3 regions of the Acetomicrobium sp. S15 genome follow, and region 3 is predicted to be linked to each of the others. Evidence: riboswitches for the same ligand, from Rfam matches in the RefSeq annotation. Region 3 holds a riboswitch; each other region holds the start of a gene.
What was found. Region 3 has a riboswitch for molybdenum cofactor ahead of EZM41_RS02610 (aldehyde ferredoxin oxidoreductase family protein). Riboswitches for the same ligand answer to the same signal wherever they lie in the genome.
Positions count from the first base shown of each region.

Region 1: it holds a riboswitch for molybdenum cofactor, as region 3 does, so the genes downstream of both, EZM41_RS06430 (response regulator) here and EZM41_RS02610 (aldehyde ferredoxin oxidoreductase family protein) in region 3, are expected to answer to the same signal.
Region 2: it holds a riboswitch for molybdenum cofactor, as region 3 does, so the genes downstream of both, EZM41_RS00375 (molybdopterin-dependent aldehyde oxidoreductase) here and EZM41_RS02610 (aldehyde ferredoxin oxidoreductase family protein) in region 3, are expected to answer to the same signal.

Region 1 is NZ_JADEVE010000221.1:24,459-30,460, forward strand. It holds gene EZM41_RS06415 (hydroxyacid dehydrogenase) at 1-14, shown strand, start outside; gene EZM41_RS14180 (hypothetical protein) at 159-290, shown strand; gene EZM41_RS06420 (MOSC domain-containing protein) at 287-730, opposite strand; gene EZM41_RS06425 (SIMPL domain-containing protein) at 773-1,489, opposite strand; molybdenum cofactor riboswitch at 1,702-1,825, shown strand; gene EZM41_RS06430 (response regulator) at 1,818-2,510, shown strand; gene EZM41_RS06435 (aldehyde dehydrogenase family protein) at 2,641-4,074, shown strand; gene pruA (L-glutamate gamma-semialdehyde dehydrogenase) at 4,231-5,862, shown strand.
Region 2 is NZ_JADEVE010000025.1:28,521-34,522, forward strand. It holds gene EZM41_RS00365 (isocitrate lyase/PEP mutase family protein) at 1-671, opposite strand, end outside; gene EZM41_RS00370 (GntR family transcriptional regulator) at 706-1,431, opposite strand; gene EZM41_RS00375 (molybdopterin-dependent aldehyde oxidoreductase) at 1,983-4,772, opposite strand; molybdenum cofactor riboswitch at 4,951-5,077, opposite strand; gene EZM41_RS00380 (hypothetical protein) at 5,328-5,525, opposite strand; partial or broken gene EZM41_RS14130 (flagellar basal body rod C-terminal domain-containing protein) at 5,941-6,002, opposite strand, start outside.
Region 3 is NZ_JADEVE010000091.1:40,616-46,617, forward strand. It holds gene EZM41_RS02600 (MoaD/ThiS family protein) at 42-428, opposite strand; gene EZM41_RS02605 (MoaD/ThiS family protein) at 459-698, opposite strand; gene EZM41_RS02610 (aldehyde ferredoxin oxidoreductase family protein) at 815-2,575, opposite strand; molybdenum cofactor riboswitch at 2,709-2,819, opposite strand; gene EZM41_RS02615 (gamma-glutamyltransferase) at 3,128-4,735, opposite strand; gene EZM41_RS02620 (DUF169 domain-containing protein) at 4,785-5,543, opposite strand; partial or broken gene EZM41_RS14550 (aldehyde ferredoxin oxidoreductase C-terminal domain-containing protein) at 5,633-5,734, opposite strand; gene EZM41_RS02630 (aldehyde ferredoxin oxidoreductase C-terminal domain-containing protein) at 5,772-6,002, opposite strand, start outside.

The DNA.
Region 1 (6,002 bases), on a different contig from region 3:
GGCTTAAGGCGTAAGCATCGTTCACGGAACTGCTACAGCCCGGGGTGCGGTTGGTGTTTTCTTAACCCGACTTTCGCGCCCCGGGTTGTATTTTTAGCCGGCTTCCCCATATTTGCGGCTGACAAGTGCGGTGATGGGTAGTTGGTGACGAGGCTGAGATGGATGGTTTGATCGGCTTTGAGAGCGTTGGTTATGCAGCCTTGATGAGCAGAATGGGAGCGTTTTTCATGAGCAGCGGAAGCGGAGGCAATAATAACGAACTGTTTCTAAGAGGTGGTGAGATCTCTTAGCGCTTTTTGTCTTCGGTCATGACGACTTCGTCGCCAGGCCTTACGACGCCTCCTTTGAGGACTTGGAGGAAGTAGCCTACTTTGGGCAACAGGCACCACCCTTTGTAGTCATAAGAATGGGGCTCGTCAGGTTTTTTGCCCTTTTCGGCCACGAGCAATATCACTTCGGATCCCACTTTTAGCTTTGCGCCAACGGGAATTTCACTCGGGAGGCCCTCTATGACCAAATTTTCTGCCAGCGAACCCGGCGGGAAGGAAAAGCCCGCCTCTGCCTCGGCAGCCCTTATATCCTCGGCACGCAACAGGCTCACATGGCGGTCTGAGAACCCCCTGTGGGAATCGCCTTCTATACCTTCACCGGCGACGAAGCGTGCCTCGGAAGCGCCCCTTTTTGCTTCTTGCCTTGCCGAACTAATACAGATGGCTAAGACTCGAGCCAACAGGGCACACCCCCGACTCGTAGCGAAGATTCTGCGCCAAAGTCATGGGTTCGTCAGGAAAAATTCCACCGTAGTCACTACGCGGACAGTTTTGTAGTCGGGCGAGCCCCTATCTCTGTCGTCTATTGTGAAGTAGCCTTGATTTGCCCTCCGTATCGCCCCAACATGGCTGCCGGAATCCCTGGCGAACTGCTCCGCCGCTTCTCTGGCGCTTTTAGTCGCTTCGGCGATCATTTCAGGTTTAATATCGTTCAGCTTAGTGAAAGAAAATTCGGTGGCACTGTCTTCGGCGAGGACAATACCTGCGGACACAAGCTCTCCTGCGCGCTCGAGGGCCTTTTTGACGAGGGGAACTTTGGCCGAACGTAGGGTTAGCTTTGTCACAGCCGTATAACGAAACTCCCTGTCCCTGGAGGGATCCATGTAAGGCAGCGACTTTACGTCCGTGATTTGGGGTGGCATGCTCGAAATCTCCGCTTCCTCGAAACCCATCCCCAATAAGAAGTTGTGCACTTTTGCCTTATTAGCGTCCACAAGCTGCTGAAGCCCCTCTAAATCATTCGCTGCATCACGAAAGGATATGTTCCATATAGCCAAGTCCGCCTCCACAATCTTTTCCGAGAGCCCTTTCACCGTGACGAACCGCTCCGCAGATCTGGCCTTGAGCAATGCGCCTCCCACCAAATACCCCGCCACTATGAGGCCTATTGCCAGACAAACCCCCAATGCGAAGGCGGATGAAACTCGCTCATCCCGCACAGCACATCCTCCTCCTTCACCCCGAACATCGTCCTGTTCCTTTATAGTGCAGTTAGACGCTTAGCTCATTTTATCACTTATCTTGAAGGACTATCGCAATATATGGCTTTTCATGTAGTCTTTGCCAGCCTGCACTCTTTTTGGTTGTGGTGCGAAAAGAAATTTTCGAGCGATCAAGGTTGCACGAAAGGCGAGTTTATGCTATTTACATAAAAGTACAAAACCTCCGAGCCTGTTTTGCCTAAGGGCGATCTGTCTATGGCGTCAGGCCGATAGGGCGTCTTTGGAAACGGAGATGTCCTCCCGTGTTTGAAAAGGAGGGAACAATATGCCTTCTCTTGCGGTTCTCATCGCGGACGAAGATCCGATGTTGAGAGCCCTTTATGCGGATTACCTTAAAGGCATCCCGGGTTATGCGTTAGCCGCGGAGGCCGATTTTGGAAGAGCGCTTGACAGCGTCCTGAGGGCGCAGGCCATAGACCTCGTATTGTTGGACATCTTCCTGAAAGGGTTCGGCCAGGTTGAGGGACTTCGCCGGACGAGGGCCCTTTATCCCAGAGTCGACCTGATCGTCCTTTCCGAGGGAAGGGATCCGGATGTAGTGCGCGGCGCCCTGTGTCAAGGGGCTTTTGATTACCTTATAAAACCCTTTACGTTTCAGAGGTTCAAGGCTGCCCTCGAAGCTTACCGAATTTACAATTTGGGTCTGACGCAGCGCAAGGCAGCGTGGCAGCAGGAGGAGCTGGACTGTCTGGTGAGGTCATCAATGAGAGCCCGCACGGTTTGTCCCGTACTCGTCCCGCCCAAGGGAGTACAGGTTAAACTGTTAAACGATGTCATGTCGCTGTTGCGCACCCTCGACAAACCGGTTTCAGCAATAGATTTGGGAAACAAACTTAAGATATCCCGTCCCACGGCCCGCAGGTATCTGGAGCACCTCGTCGATTCAGGGGTGGCGGAGGTGGAATATGCTTTTCGTAGGGTAGGTCGCCCCGTCAAACTTTATCGATTAAAGATATGAACAATAAGAGCTAAAGCGAGCACAAACATCCAAAAACTTTCGATCATGTTCCCCCTGGCGTATTCTTGTAAGCAAGATACTGAATGTATCTCCAGGTTAAAACAATAAGAAGCAGGGGGAATGGCGAATTATGCAAATGATTATAGGAGGCAAGAAAGTTAATTCGAGCGATGGCAGGACGAACAAGGTTTTTAATCCGGCCACGCAGGAATTGCTCGGTACCGTTCCTGTCGCTACTAAAGAAGACATCGAGCATTGTTTGGACATCGCTCAAGAGGGTAAAAAATTGTGGGCCGATACGCCCTTGGTCGAGCGTTCTAAAATTCTCGTCAAATATACAGGTTTGCTCGAAAGCCATAAAAAAGAATTGGCGACGTTGCAAAGCAAAGATATGGGAAAGCCGTTCTCGCAGTGCGTCGGTGAAGTCAATACGGCCATTATGTTGTTCGAAGGGTTTGTGGAAAGGGCGAAGCACCTATACGGAGAGACTGTGCCTGACTGTCAGCCTGGCGCAGAAAAAGACATACTTTTTACCAGAAGGGAACCCTTAGGCGTCATTGCCTGTATCCTTCCCTTTAACTTCCCTACAACTCTCTTTGCCCATAAGGTTGCACCGGCCTTGGCCTCGGGCAATGCGGTTGTCATAAAGCCCTCGTCGGATAACCCTCTCGTAGTTATACGCTTGACGGAGCTATTGTTAGAAGCCGGCGTTCCGGGTAGCGTGGCCCAGGTGATAACAGGCAGCGGGTCGATGGTGGGGAAGATTTTATGCAGCAGCACGAAAGTTAACGCTATTACGCTGACCGGCAGCACAGAAGCCGGCATCGTTGTGATGAGAGATTCTGCAGATGCCCTACATAGAGTAACACTTGAGCTCGGCGGGAATGACCCGATGGTTATTTTCGCCGATGGAGACCTGGAGTTAGCCGTTAACGAAGCTTACAGCGGGAGGATAGCAAATGCCGGCCAAATCTGTTGTTCTCCCAAGAGGTTTATCGTTCAAGAACCAATAGCTAAGGACTTTGCAGACAAGCTTAAAGCCAAGTTTGAAAAAATTGTCAAGGGCGACATCTTGGACCCCAGCACAGAATTAGGTTGTCTAATCAACGAAAACGCCGCTAAAAGAGTCGAGGAGCAGGTCAAATTAACGATACAGCAAGGCGCCAAGTGCATTTGCGGGGGCAAGAGAAACGGGGCGTTCTTTGAGCCGACCATCCTGGTCGATGTCACCCCAGACATGGACGTAGCGAAAGATATGGAGATCTTCGGGCCGGTCTTTCCGATAATCACCTTTAAAACGGAAGAAGAGGCTTTGGCTATCTCTAATAATACCAAATACGGCCTCTGCGCGGGAGTAGTTACCTCGGATGTCAATAAGGGCATCAGGTTCATGTCGAAAGTAGAGGCGGGCACGGTCGTAATTAACGGAAACAGCCGCTATAGACATATCGACCATCGCTTTGGCGGTTATAAAATGAGCGGCATCGGCCGCGAAGGCATACCGTGCACGATAGAAGAGATGACGCAGGTAAAAACCTATGTCTTGAAGGGTATTTTAAAATGATTTTTGATATGCTATAAATAGGGTGGGGTTATTTCGGACTTTGAAAACGCCCCGCTACTATAAGATAATGCCGGTTTTGGATAGCAACGGCTCCGTTTGCAGATCAAACGCTTGAGCGTGCCGTCCTTGACCTCGGCAAGAAGGAGGTCGCGCGTAATGAACAATGCTGTGTTCCGTTTTGCGGTTCCTCGTAACGAGGAGACCCTTTCTTATGCTCCGGGATCTGTTGAGCGCATCGAGATCAAGGCAGAGTTGGATCGCCAGAGCAGTCAGAAGGTCGAGATACCTGCCATAATAGGCGGCAGGGAAGTCCGCACCGGACGCTTAGGGAAGGTAGTTATGCCGCATGATCACGGCCATGTGTTGGCCAACTATCATAAATCGGGCCAACAGGAAGTCGCGATGGCCATAGAGTCTGCCCTCAAGGCCAAAGCTGAGTGGTCCAAGTTCTCTTGGGTCGACAGGGCTTCCGTCATGCTCAAGGCGGCCGAGCTCATCAGCAAGAAGTATCGTCATATCGTCAATGCCGCAACTATGTTGGGCCAGAGCAAAAATGCATATCAAGCCGAGATAGACGCGGCTTGCGAAAGCGCGGATTTCCTGCGCTTCGGTGCATACGCCGCTTCTTATATCTATGAGTGGCAGCCGTCTTCCGGTGGCGATTGTGTTAACAGGGTGGAGTATCGCCCTCTGGAGGGGTTTGTATTTGTGGTTTCGCCCTTCAACTTTACGGCCACTGCCCTAAACTTGGTCGCCTCGGTCGTGCTCATGGGAAATGCAGTGGTTTGGAAGCCTGCCACGACATCCTTATTATCCAATTACTATCTCATGAAGGTTTTTAGGGAGGCAGGCGTTCCCGACGGGGTTATAAACTTCCTGCCCGGCAAAGGGTCGGAGATAAGCGAGGTGGTGCTCAAGCATCCGAATTTCGCCGGTTTGCACTTCACCGGCTCGACGGATACGTTCACCGGACTTTGGGGCAAGATAGGACAGAACCTCGCATCTTATCGCAATTATCCCAGGATCGTGGGCGAAACCGGGGGCAAAGACTTCGTTTTGGCCCATCCTTCGGCCGACGTCGAGGAGCTGGTGACTGCTCTGGTCCGCGGAGCCTTCGAATATCAGGGGCAGAAATGCTCTGCAGCATCGCGCGCTTACGTCCCGCAGTCGCTCTGGGGTAGAGTGAGAGAGCTGTTGGTGGAATGGACAGAGGGGTTGTCAATGGGCGATGTCCGTGACTTCGGGAACTTCGTCAACGCCGTTATCGACGAGAGCTCTTTCGACAAGATCATGGGCTATATAGAGAGGGCAAAGAGTTCCGCCGATGCGGAGATCCTCGCCGGCGGCTTCGGCGACAAGAGCAAGGGCTATTTTGTGCGTCCCACCGTAATTGAAGTGAAGGATCCGCATTTTGTGACCATGGAAGAGGAGATCTTCGGTCCTGTTTTGAGCGTCTATGTTTACGAAGATAGCGCGTACGAAGATGTCCTCAGACTGTGCGACGAGACCTCGCCCTATGCCCTCACCGGCGCTGTGTTCGCCAAAGATCGAGATGCCATAGCGAAAGCGTATGATACCCTGCGTTATGCGGCGGGCAACTTCTACATCAACGACAAGCCTACCGGGGCTGTGGTGGGGCAACAGCCCTTTGGGGGTGCCAGGGCCTCGGGCACCAACGACAAGGCCGGAACCCACTTTAATCTCATGCGTTGGGTGAGTCCGAGGACTATAAAAGAAAACCTACTGCCGCCTTCTCATTGGAGTTACCCCTTTCTCCAATCAGATTAGCAGTAAATGGCAATTATCGAAATCGCTTTTAAATAACTTACATAAAACTGTTTTGTAAGTGATTGATTAAAGTAGAGTTTTAGGTGTTTTGGGTGGGAAGAGAGAAGATCAATTTTTAGTTCTTTTTCCCACCCTTATTT
Region 2 (6,002 bases), on a different contig from region 3:
TCTTGAGCAGACAAAAGAGGGGTTCTTCCGTGCTCTATCATGTTGGCTAAAACCGGCACTTTGAAGCTTGATGTGATCTTTTTCATCTCTTCTACCGACTCGGGAGACTCGACGAAGATTATGTCGGCACCCGCTTCCTCGTAGGCCTTGGCTCGCTCTATAGCCGCATCGATACCGAAGTTGGTCCGCGCGTCTGTACGAGCCATTATCATGAAGTCATCATCAAATCTGGCATCGCAGGCTGCTTTGATCTTACCGACCATCTCCTCTGTCGATATCACTTCTCTACCGAGCATGTGACCGCACTTTTTGGGAGCCACTTGGTCCTCTATCTGAATGCAAGCCACTCCTGCCTTTTCGTAGAGGCGCACCGTCCTTTGCACGTTTATGGCGTTGCCGAAGCCCGTATCGCCATCGGCTATAACGGGAACACTTACAGCTTCGACAATGTTAGCTGCCCTAAAAGCCATCTCAGTTTGTGTTAAAAGCCCTACATCGGGTTGACCGAGCACGCTGGCCGATGTGCCGTAGCCTGTCATGTAAACAGCTTCAAAACCCGTCATTTCGATGATTTTAGCTGTGAGGGCATCGTGAGTTCCTGGTGCTACCAATATTTGGTTACGAGACAGAAGCTCCCTTAAGCGTTTTGCAATCTTGTTCACCACGTCCATGTTCACCTCCACATAAATTTAGACAAACTCATAACTACAGAGCAGCGGGCTTTTCTTCAGGCAGAAGAGAGCCTGTATCTGTTTTTTTCTGGACGTCTGCGAAGCCCGTTTTACGCCGCACGAAGTAGCTGTAAGCGCGGTTCTCCTCGAGCGTCTTGATGTCAGCCCGGCGAAGTGCTTTAATCACTTCGTAGTGAAGGCGTGCCGTCTCTTCCAAGCTTTCGGCATGCTTTAAGTCTTCCATGATGCCCAAGAGGATTTGATAATGTATATTTGTCAGTATCTTCCGCGTAAGCCGTAAGCCCGATTTTCTCCACAAGTACTGGTGGAACTCTATATCCAACGCCATGAATTTGGGCAAGATCACCTCCCTAAGAGCTTCTTCCTGAGAAGAATCGACCATCTTATCGACGAGATGCACCAGGTACGCCAGATCATCCTCTTCTAACCTCTTTTTATTGATGAGGTCTTTGTATATCTGCATCTCCAAGAAAAAGCGCAAGTTGTAAAGTTCCTCCATCTCGTTCTCGGTGAAAGCAGCCACATAGCTGCCTTTTCGCGGAACTATCTTCACTAACCCTTTTGCCGCAAGCTCGCGCAGGGCCTCGCGAATTGGAGCCTTGCTCACCTCAAGCTCAATTGCAATGTCTGATTCGTTCAGCCAATCCCCAGGTTTGTACCTCCCAGAAAAGAGAATAAGGTCAATTATCTTATCTCGCACGGCAGCGGAAAGGCTCTTATAGGCAAGCATATTTTCCATTTATTCAGTCCCTTCTACTTTCGAAAGTCGAACGATTGTGATAAAAGGATAGCATAAACAACGCAAGGAATGCAACTCTGACTTTTATTAACCATATAAATTGAGTCTAAAGTCCTACTGGTATCGAATAATAGTTGCACCTGAGTGTCCAGATAGCTTACCAATAATACTAAGGAAGGCATGCACTGTTTTGTTCTCTTAGGTCCCACTCTTCTTGAGAAATGAGACATGGGGCAATCACAGGGCAGTCCAAACATCTTCGCTTGTGTCAACGTCTGGTAAAGGACTTGGCAAGAATATGAACTGTTTAAATGTCACCTATATATTTACAAACCACCTCAGGATGAGAAAGAGGCTTGCTGAACATCCTCAGAGGTGTGGTGTTGCGACAAATTAACCAAAGGACAGAGGAAAAGGTGGTTAATGCCTGGTGCATATTGAGATACGGTTTTTTTAAAGTTTTTGTTCAAGAGTTTCTTAGAGTTTTCTTAAAAAAGTTACCGAGAGCCCAAAGACATGTGGCCTAAGGGCTCCCGGTAAAAATATGACCTTTACTGTTTCAAGCCCGCCAATATCTTTTCAGGTTTTGCGGGTAACTCCTTGATGCGGATGCCGACAGCGTTGTAAATGGCGTTGAGGATAGCAGCGTGTGAAGCGGAATGCGGCAGCTCGCCGGTCCCGCTGGCTCCGAAGGTGCCGAATTCGCGGGGCGTTTCCATGTGGATCAGTTTTATGTCGTCTGGGATATCTTTGGCGTAAGGCAGGCCGCAACTGATGAGATTATCGTGTTTGTGTACATCGTCGAAATCTTCCGTCAGCGCAAAGCCGATGCCCTGGGCGATGCCGCCGTATAACTGCCCTTCCACCACGGCGTAATTGTTTATCTTCCCCACATCGTCCACGAGGGTGAACCTTTCGACAGTGGTTTTGCCGGTGTTGACATCGACGGCCACCTCGGCCATGAACACGCCGAACTGGTGGTTGGCGAAAGGATAGCCCTGGCCGGTCTCATCGTCTATCGGCACACCAAATTGCACTTCGCCGTCGACGTTACGGAGCGTAGCCTTCCAGTAACCTTCGTAGGTCGTGGGGATTCCTTCTTCAATCATCTCTTCGTAAGTTCGGTAGGTTCCGTCGGGTCTGCGCATCGCGTCGAGCAATTGCCTGCAGCTGTCCACGATCGCACCGCCCGTCATCACCTGGCTCCTGCTGGCCGAGGCGTTACCGCTGTTTGGCGCCTTGGCCGTGTCGTTGCAGACGAGCTTAATTTGCTCAGGTTTTATGCCGATGGGTTTTAACGCTTCGTGCGCCGTGCCAATACAGCCGATATCAGCCCCCTGACCATGATCTTCCCATGTGTTGTATAGGATTACGCCATCTTTGGTCAGCTCGATAGCACTGTGAGATTCGTCCGGGCCGTCCCTGTTGCAATCGTAAATGCCGATCGACACGCCGACTCCTCTTTTGACTGTATCTGTTGAAAGGGCAGCTGCCCGTTTCTTCGCCTCTTCGTAAAAAGGCTTGATCCTCGTTACCATTGCCTGGAGCGGATACACTTCAGGCTTTTGTCCGCTCGGCATCGTTCCGCCTGGGCGGATAAGGTTTTTCTCCCTAAATTCGAGCGGATCCATGCCCACTTTTTCGGCGAGCATGTCCATGGCGACTTCCTCGGCGAGATAAGTCTGAGGTGCGCCGTAACATCTAAAGGCACCGCACCATTTGTGATTTGTGAAGAAGGTATAGCCACGGCCACGGATCCTTTCAACCCCATAAGGCGCTCCCATGAATTGGGCCTCTCTGTTGGTGAGGTCCTGACTGGCTTCCGAATAGGGCCCATGGTCGACATACCAGGTGTGCTCAAGCCCCACAAGCTTCCCCTTTTCGTCGGCTCCTATGCGAAGCTTTATGAGGAAGGGGGAACGCTTAGGCATACGCAGGATATTCTCCTTCATGTTGAGCCGCATGTAAACGGGCCGTCCCGTGGCGATGACGCAGGCACCGATGAGGGCTTCATTGGTAACGGCTATCTTGTATCCAAAGGTGGCGCCTGTGTTGTTCTGGACCATGCGGATCCTTGAGGGTGGCACTCCCAAACCGCGGGCTATCGCCGTTTGGTGCAGATATAAGGCTATGCTTTTGTTTTGAATTGTTAGACGGCCTTCTTCGTCGAAATAACCGAAGCCACAATCCGTTTCAATCGTCAAATGTGGCTGCCTGGAACTCAGGAACGTTTCTTCCACCACGTAGGGGGCCTTGTCCAAAAGAGGAGCCGGGTCCTCTCCCTTTACTATGGGCCGTTTGTTGAAGCAGTTAGGCATGTCGTCGATGCCTTCGATCTCGTCATAGACCTTGATGGCGTCTTTGGCCATGGCGTCTTTGATGTTAAGCAGTGGCGGAAGTTCCTCCAGCTCGACTTTCACCTTTACGGCAGCGGCCCTGGCTTCTTCCTCTGTAGTTGCGCAAACGATGGCCACCGCCTCTCCCCATTGGCGGATCTTGTCTCCTTCCTCTACGAGGATGCGGCGTTCCCAGCCGTTGGTCGTGGCGGTTTTAGAGCCCACTTGGCCCCTGATCCTGTTCGTGCCCTTGTTAGCGTAGATGTCTGCTGTCGTTACGATCTTATATACTCCTGGCATCTTTTCGGCTTCGCTGAAGTCTATCTTTTTGACTATGGCGTGGTGAGTTTCGGGACATACGCAAACGGCAAATAACGTCTCGTCGGGCAGCTTTAACGCCACGTCATCGCCAAAGTCCCATGTACCGGTGGCCTTATAGACTGCGCTTGGCCTCGGGAACCTGCTGCCCCAGACCGAACCATCCCTGCCTAACATTTCAGAAAAATCCGTCATCTCTTCTTCGCCCCGGAGGACTTTAGCGGCAAGCATTACGGCATCGACTATTTGTATGTAGCCATTACACCTGCAGGCGTTGCGGTTTTTGTGGAACCACTCTCGGACCTCTTCGCGAGTTGGGTTCAGGTTTTCGTCCAGTAAGGCCTTTGAGCTCATAATGAAACCTGGCGTGCAAAAACCGCACTGTATGGCGCCAGTTTTTACGTAAGCCCACTGAAGCGCATGAAGCTTGTCGGGCGTTCCCAAACCTTCTATGGTCAAAATTTCAACGTCTTCTGGCACTCTATCCCATCTTACGATGCAGGAACGCATGAGCTTGCCGTTCATGATGACTTCACATGCTCCGCATTGGCCTGATCCACATCCGAGCTTTGTGCCCGTTAAGCCCAGTTGTTTTCTTATTATGTTGACTAGCATGGTGTCGGGGGAGGCTACTACGTGATGAGGATATCCATTGACCCTAATGCTTTTCCTTAAGTACTGTTTCATGATTTCCCTCCTCGTTTTTCTCGGATGCCTAAAGCGGTTTTTATAAGTCCTCCTCCCTTCCAACCGTACGTTTTGCTTTAAGCATTCGCTTTAAATCGTTTTAAGGAGGTTAAAAAAGGGTCACCTCTTATTAAGGAGGCGACCCTTTTGCCAAAGAAGGCTTACGTTTTTTGTAAGCGCTCTTCAGCGCCTCCTCCTTTCCAAATAACGGGAGGCTTTCCCGTTTCCGGGAAAACCTATCGGTCGCCGCCCATAGGGAATAGAGAATTCCCCTTAGGCACGACGACTCGGAGGTTTGGTTTTATAAAATCTCTTAATTCTAATACCTTATGCCTTTACCTTATATACCTTGACCGCTTAGAACAGGTTTATGACGATGCCATTACACGAACGCTGCTTTAGGAAGCTACATAGAAGCTATATACAGGGCTAAAGATGCGAAATTTAGCCTACAGGAAAACTTTGCGCGTTTCGGCAATAGCGAGGCCATCGCCAAAAAGCACTCCACTCCATGACGAGCAAAAAATCCACAAGCGCGGCGTTAAGCAGTAAAAGTTAACCAAAGGGGGCAAAGCCAGCAACAGAAAGCTTTTCCGCATAAGGGTCAGGGCGCGACACGCCTTCGGCGCCGTCAAGAATATACTCAGTTTCGTCAAGGTACATTGCAAGGACCTGGCCAAAAATACGAACTGCCTGTGTATCGCTTTCGCCCTCGCTAACCTCTTCATGGTGACAAAGAGGCTTCTTGAGCATCCCTCGAGATGTAGTGCCTCCAAAAACTGGTCAAAAGGCCGGGAAAAGCTAAAAACTCAGGCTAATAAAGCCCTCAAAAAAATGCAGAGACTACCTAACATATATTGAAAACGGTCACTTTCACGCCGATTCTTCCACAGTACGCACTGTTATCAATTTCAAGTGATAAAAGGAAAAGGACAGGTACGAACAAAGTCTCTCACATGTTTTAATGTCACTACAGCCACCTTACAGCTATCTTTTGCATGCTCATTTTTATGCAATCTCGTTTCTCTCGAGGAATTTTTTGCTTCCACATGATTTTAGCAATCGACTCCTCCGCTGTCAACCTACCGAGTTGCCTCACTTAAAAATCAAAGTGAAATTATCATTCCAATCAACCCGAAAATCCGGAAAACTTTAATCATCGTACGCCTCATCGCCTCAAGTTGTTGGCTATACGGAGCAGCTCATCAGCAGTCTGAATGGTTTTGGAGT
Region 3 (6,002 bases):
CTCAGATTTTTTATATATGCTACTATTGCTATCAGCCAAAATCATCGCCGACCATCACTGAAATCTTTAAATATTTGTCTAATTCCTTTATCGTCCCGATTGCTTATCCCTTGCTTGAACTCTTCTGTCGCTGGCGCATCCTGGCGATATTGAAAAGGCCACATGCTCTTTAAGTCGAAGAAAGCGACTCTATCGCCATCCTGCAGAATCGTCGAAAGGTCCGGTTGAAATTTAGGGAGGGCGCTCAGGTTGCCATTGATAAAAGTGAATCCTCGTTCTTCGGTAGGAATTCCAATCTGTTCGAGGAGGTCTTTGATCGTGCTTCCCTGATCAAGCGAGACCTTTAAATGAGCAAAACCCGTCGACGCATTTTCTCCTCCAAAACGAGATAAAGCACCATAAAGCCAAACGTCGATTTCTATTTTCATTATAGGGCTCCTCCTCTTACAACAGATTGATTATCCGCCACCTACTGGTGGGAAAAGACCAACCTCATCTCCGTCCCTAAGTTGCCAATCGAGCTGACGCGATCGACCATTAACATATATCATGCGCACTTCATCAACAGATAATTTCAGGCGATTGAGCAATCCCATGACGCTTTCGCCTTCTGGAAGCTCGATCTCAACTGGGGCTCCTCGCTCTGTTTTTTTTGTACGATTTGTCAACATAGCGTAAAGTTTTACTTTTACTTTCATAGACACACCTCACGTTTACTCCCTTTAGTTTATAGCACAATCACATCAGCTTTATTTTTAAAAAAGCGGACAGAGAGAGTTCTCTCCGTCCGCTTTATATAGAATGCTCCGAATGCTTAAACAGTCTTGAGTACGCTATCTAGGACTTCATCAGGTACGTCAAATGTATGGTTATGCGGAGGCAGGGGCTCATATTTCATGAACTCTGGCATTCTATCATGTGAATCGTTCAGACCGGCAGCCACATTGAAAGCACGTTCCTTTCTAAGTATTTCAAGTCCGATTTTTATTACATCCTCTGCGGTCCAATTTGTTCCTAAGATACCATTACACTCCTCCACAAAGCCCTCGAATCCACTAGGAATATCTAAGATGGCAAAGGCGATAAAGAGACAGTGGCCTGTAGAATCGAGGAATGCAGTAGCAGCTTGAAGGTTGCGACTAATGGCGGCCTTACCTTCAGGGGATAAAGGATCTACTTTACCGCCAACGCCTAATATCTCGTTGTTTATAGTGTAACCTGAAGTGTGATCAGCTCCCATAGTACTCGTGGCATAGGTTACTCCTATACCTTTAACTGCACGTGGCTCGTAAGCAGGCATGCCTTGCCCTTTGACCGCTGGAATCCGCACAACGCCAAGAACGCGTCCTGCGGATGCAGTGCCACTCCCGAGGATACGGCCCAAGGGGGTCCCCTTCCCAATCTCATGAATTAGCTCTATGGCCTTTTCTCCGTCACCAAATTTGAAGATACCCGCTTCTGCGGCCACACCAAGGGTGCCACCCGTCTCAATAGTGTCCAATCCATAGGCGTTGCATAGCCGTACCATCTCTGCAATTTGGTCCAGGTTGTCAATGCCCAGGTTAGCGCCCAGAGACCAATCCGACTCATACTCGACACAGGAGACGTGCTCTCTTCCATCTTGCTTGTACCATGTATTAGAGCACTGTATGATGCAACCTGGGCTACAGGCATGATTGTAAACTTCTTTTCCAACACGAGTCTTATTTCCTTCAAATATTGCCTCACCGGCAATCTTAGGTGCTCCCTCAAAGCGACCTGTTTTGAAATTGCGCGTTGGAAGCCCCCCAGCCTCATTCAATATATTGATGAGCACAGCTGTGCCATACGTGTTTAAACCACCCTTCGGCTTTGTGATATCATGAGTACGCAGAGCATTGGCAAGCTTTTCGCAACCTTGATCGAATAAAGCTTTATCAACAATTGGCACTTCTGGCGCCCCTTGAGCACTTGTGACTATAAATTTGAGGCGTTTGCTTCCCATTACAGAACCAAGTCCGCCTCGACCCGAGTAACGAGTAGGTTGGCCTTTGAGGTCGTTAAATACGATCCCAGAGTTGGCATATCCATACTCTCCCGCGACTCCGATACCCGCTATGGAGATGCCTTTCCCAAATCGTTCGTAAATCTTGGGGAATACAGCGTAGAGATCACTACCTATGTACTCATCAGCAGGGAGAAACTCAATTTTTGGCCTTTCCTCTTTGGCATCCCAACTAATATGGATCATCCAATATTTATCTTCTTTAGGTTGACTATAGACAACGATGGCTTTGATCTTCATTCTAGCGACGTCGACACTCCACGACGTCCCTGCGTTTGATTCCTTAATTCCACCCGTTAAAGGGGATTTGGCTCCGACGGAAACGCGCGCAGATGTGGGAGCATCAGTACCTGTAACAATGCCAGGTGCAAAAACTAAGACGTTGTTGGGGCCTAGGGGATGACACAGGGGATTTACTTCGTCACAAACGATGGTCGATGTTAGTCCTCTTCCTCCCAAATTTTTATAAGCATTGGGCACGTCCTCTAATTTATACGTTTTATCGCTCATGTTTATTTTCAGAATCCACATACTATTTACCTCCTTCTCTCCTTCTTTTTAGAACGTGGACTCATCTTTGCGCTCTCTTCAAGAGTCGATACCCTCTGTTACGAGCACCAGCATCCCAAAATCAAAAATTCGCAAAGGTCATGCCATCACCCCTTTCAAGGCAATGTAATCCCCTTTGCGAATTGGCAGGCATTGAGATTGCTCCCAATACCCTAACGCTCATCTCTCCCAGAGGGAGAATAATGAGTCGGAGACAATTTTTAGGAGTTACGCAGTTGCCTGTGACCCTCCTTCTCAGAAAAAGCATTAACACAGAAACATAAGCCTGTCAAGAGCCGCGAGCGGCTCTATGTCACATAGCGTGGAAATATTCCGGTGGTAAGGATACCAACAAGATTCTTCTTAATTAGCTATGCATGCTGAACCCTGAGAACACAGACACCCTCAAGGCGTAAGAGGAACTAAAGCTGCAGCAGTATAGAGCTTTGCCAACGGTATGCGCATCAAGCTAAAAACTAAGATGTGCTTTGTTAGTTAAATCTATGTTATGCATGATCGTAAGAGTTTTACTGCCTACCATGCGGCGATCGTGCCGTCGGTCCTCGGCTCCGTTCCGCCGCAAAGATTTCCGTTTTCCATCCTCCAGATTATCTGCCCCCTGCCGAAGGGCGCGTGTTTCGAAGATATAGCCACGTCGTGACCGCGCCTGGCGAGCGCAGCAGCTATGTGCTCCGGGAAGCCGTATTCCAAGAGCACCTCTTTACATTTTACCCACATCCAGCGCGGGGCATCGAGCGCCTCTTGGGGGTTTAGGCCGAAGTCGAGCATATTCATGAGGACTTGAACGTGAGCCTGAGGTTGCATAAAGGCTCCCATTATGCCGAAAGGCCCTATGGGTTTGCCGTCTTTAGAGATAAAACCAGGAATTATCGTATGATACGGGCGCTTGCCGGGCCTTAAGGCGTTTGGATGATCGGGAGAGAGTGAAAAGCAGGCACCTCTATTTTGGAGCGCCACGCCCGTTTTCGGCACGACGATGCCTGAGCCGAAGCCCATGTAGTTGCTCTGTATGTAGGAGACCATGTTCCCATTGCCGTCTGCCGTGGCTAAATATACGGTATCGCTTCCGCCGATAGGGCCAGGGTGCCAAACCTTTGCCTCTTGGCCTATGAGAGCCCTCCTTTTGGCGGTCCTTTCTTGAGATAATAGCTCTTCCGTTGGAACGCTCTCGCAGGAAGGGTCTGCTATGTATGCAAGCCCGTCTGCGAAAGCGGCCTTTATCGCCTCTATCTGCAAGTGATACGTAACTGGGTTTTCTTTTTCCGTGAAGGAAAATCCTTTCAAAATGTTTAAAGCTATGAGGGCCACTATACTCTGGCCATTTGGAGGAAGCTCCCATACGTCGTAGCCGCGGTAATCTATTTTAACGGGTTCGACCCATTCGGGGGCAAAAGATGCTAAGTCTTCCTCATCGATGAAGCCGCCCGTTTTTCTGGCAAAGTCCGCTATTTTTCGGGCGATCTCGCCCCTGTAAAAGACTTCACTTTCGCTTTCGCCAATAAGTTCAAGCGTTTCTGCGTGGTCCGGTAAATTCAGCGTTTCTCCCGCTTGGGGCGCGCGCCCGCGGGGTGCAAAGGTCTCAAACCATGCCTCTTTTATCTCACCGGAAAGCTCTTTTTCGAAGCGCGAGCAGCTTTCTTTCCAGGCCGACGATACGGTAGGGGAGACCGGATAGCCATTCCGCGCGTACTCTGCAGCCGGCCTTAGCACATCTTTTAGCGGAAGTTTGCCAAACTTTTTAATGAGCTCTGCCCAGGCTGCCGGCACCCCCGGGACGGTCACGGGAACCCAGCCGCTTTTTGGGATTTCGTCGTAACCTTCTTTCTTTAAGCGTTCGATCGAAAGGGCTTTGGGAGCACATCCGCTTGCGTTTAGGCCGTAAAGTTTCCCGTCCGTACAAATGATGCAAAAAGCGTCTCCGCCGATGCCGCAGGAGGTGGGTTCTGTAACCGTAAGGCATGCAGCCGTTGCCACGGCTGCATCTACAGCGTTTCCGCCTTTTTTGAGGATTTCAAGGCCCGCTTGGGCGGCAAGGACCTGCCCTGTAGATACCATGCCGAGGCGCGAAAAAACCACGTTCCTCCGCGACGGGTAACGGTAAGTTAAAGGATCAAACGTCACAGAAACCCACCTCGCTTTGCATTTTCGTATATCGCTTATAGACCGTAGGTTATAAATCTTCTTGCTTTATGGAGTAGGCAGGCGGCATTTCGGGCGTAAAGGCCATATAAGGCGGCACCGGATATACTGAAAAACCTCCCTTTGCCGTGAATTCGAGGTTGTTTACAAGCCTGTCGCGGAAAAGGGCCCAAGGCGCGGCATATACGAGTTCATAGTGCTGTGTGCCGCCAAATATCCTGTCGCCGGCGCAGGGAAAGCCGACGGTGGGTTTGCCTGTTCCCATAGCAAACCCTATGGCAGAGCACATGGCTCCCTCAGCCACGGTGTCAGCCGTGGTCTTTTCCCCGGTGTCATAAGCGTTTGCGTGAATCAAGCGCATCATCTGGGCTGGGTTTCCGTATAGCACGACTACGTCGGGTTCATCGGTAAACTTTTCTAATGGGGATATAAATATGCCGGCATATTTTTTGCCTGTATCCCCGAGCCTGTATACGTTGGCCATGAATTTTTTAGCCACTTCCTCGTTTTTGCAATAAGGCCCCACGGCAGCTTTCCCAGAAAGGATGGCTTCCGGGGTTTTGATTAAACCTAAACATGCCGCGCCGAAAGCGCATACCATCTTTTCTGGGACGCCACTGTTGCCCATCTTTTGATAACGTGCCATGCAGACCAATTGGCATATGTTGAGTTTGAAAGGTAGCGGCGCCCTGGGCAGGTCTTCTTCTTTGGCGTAAAATTTTACCCCTACTGGAAATGTATCTAACCGCAGCAGTTGGTCGAGCTTTTGGGAAGCTTCTTTCGGTTCCATAAAATCCCCTCCTTCTGTTAGTGAGGAAGCACGAGGTGGGCTTGCGCTCATCGTGACACAGAACCCGCCTCGAAACCTATGCTATTATTTTAAGCTAATTTCAGCTCTTTGAGTTTTTCTTCCGTAGGCATACCATTTTTGTTCCATCTCCGAAGCTCGTGATATTTTGGGAGCATCTCGCCCAGCCTACAATGCTTTCCCTCATAGGCCCTGCCGGGATGGGTTCTTTTAACGGCCCTGGAGAGAGCGCGATGTCTTCTGTCGAAAACCGGCCTTGAAGTTGAAGAGCCACTCTAAATTCCATACTCTCTCGCCGCACTCCACGATCTTTTCAGGAGTGAAGTCGATCCCTGTAGTTGCAGAGAGTCGCGATGCCACTTCGGGTGCTCCGGGGCCGAAGATGACGAAGGGGCAAAGCCCCGATGAATCGATGGCGACTGCCAGATCCTGGAACGTCTT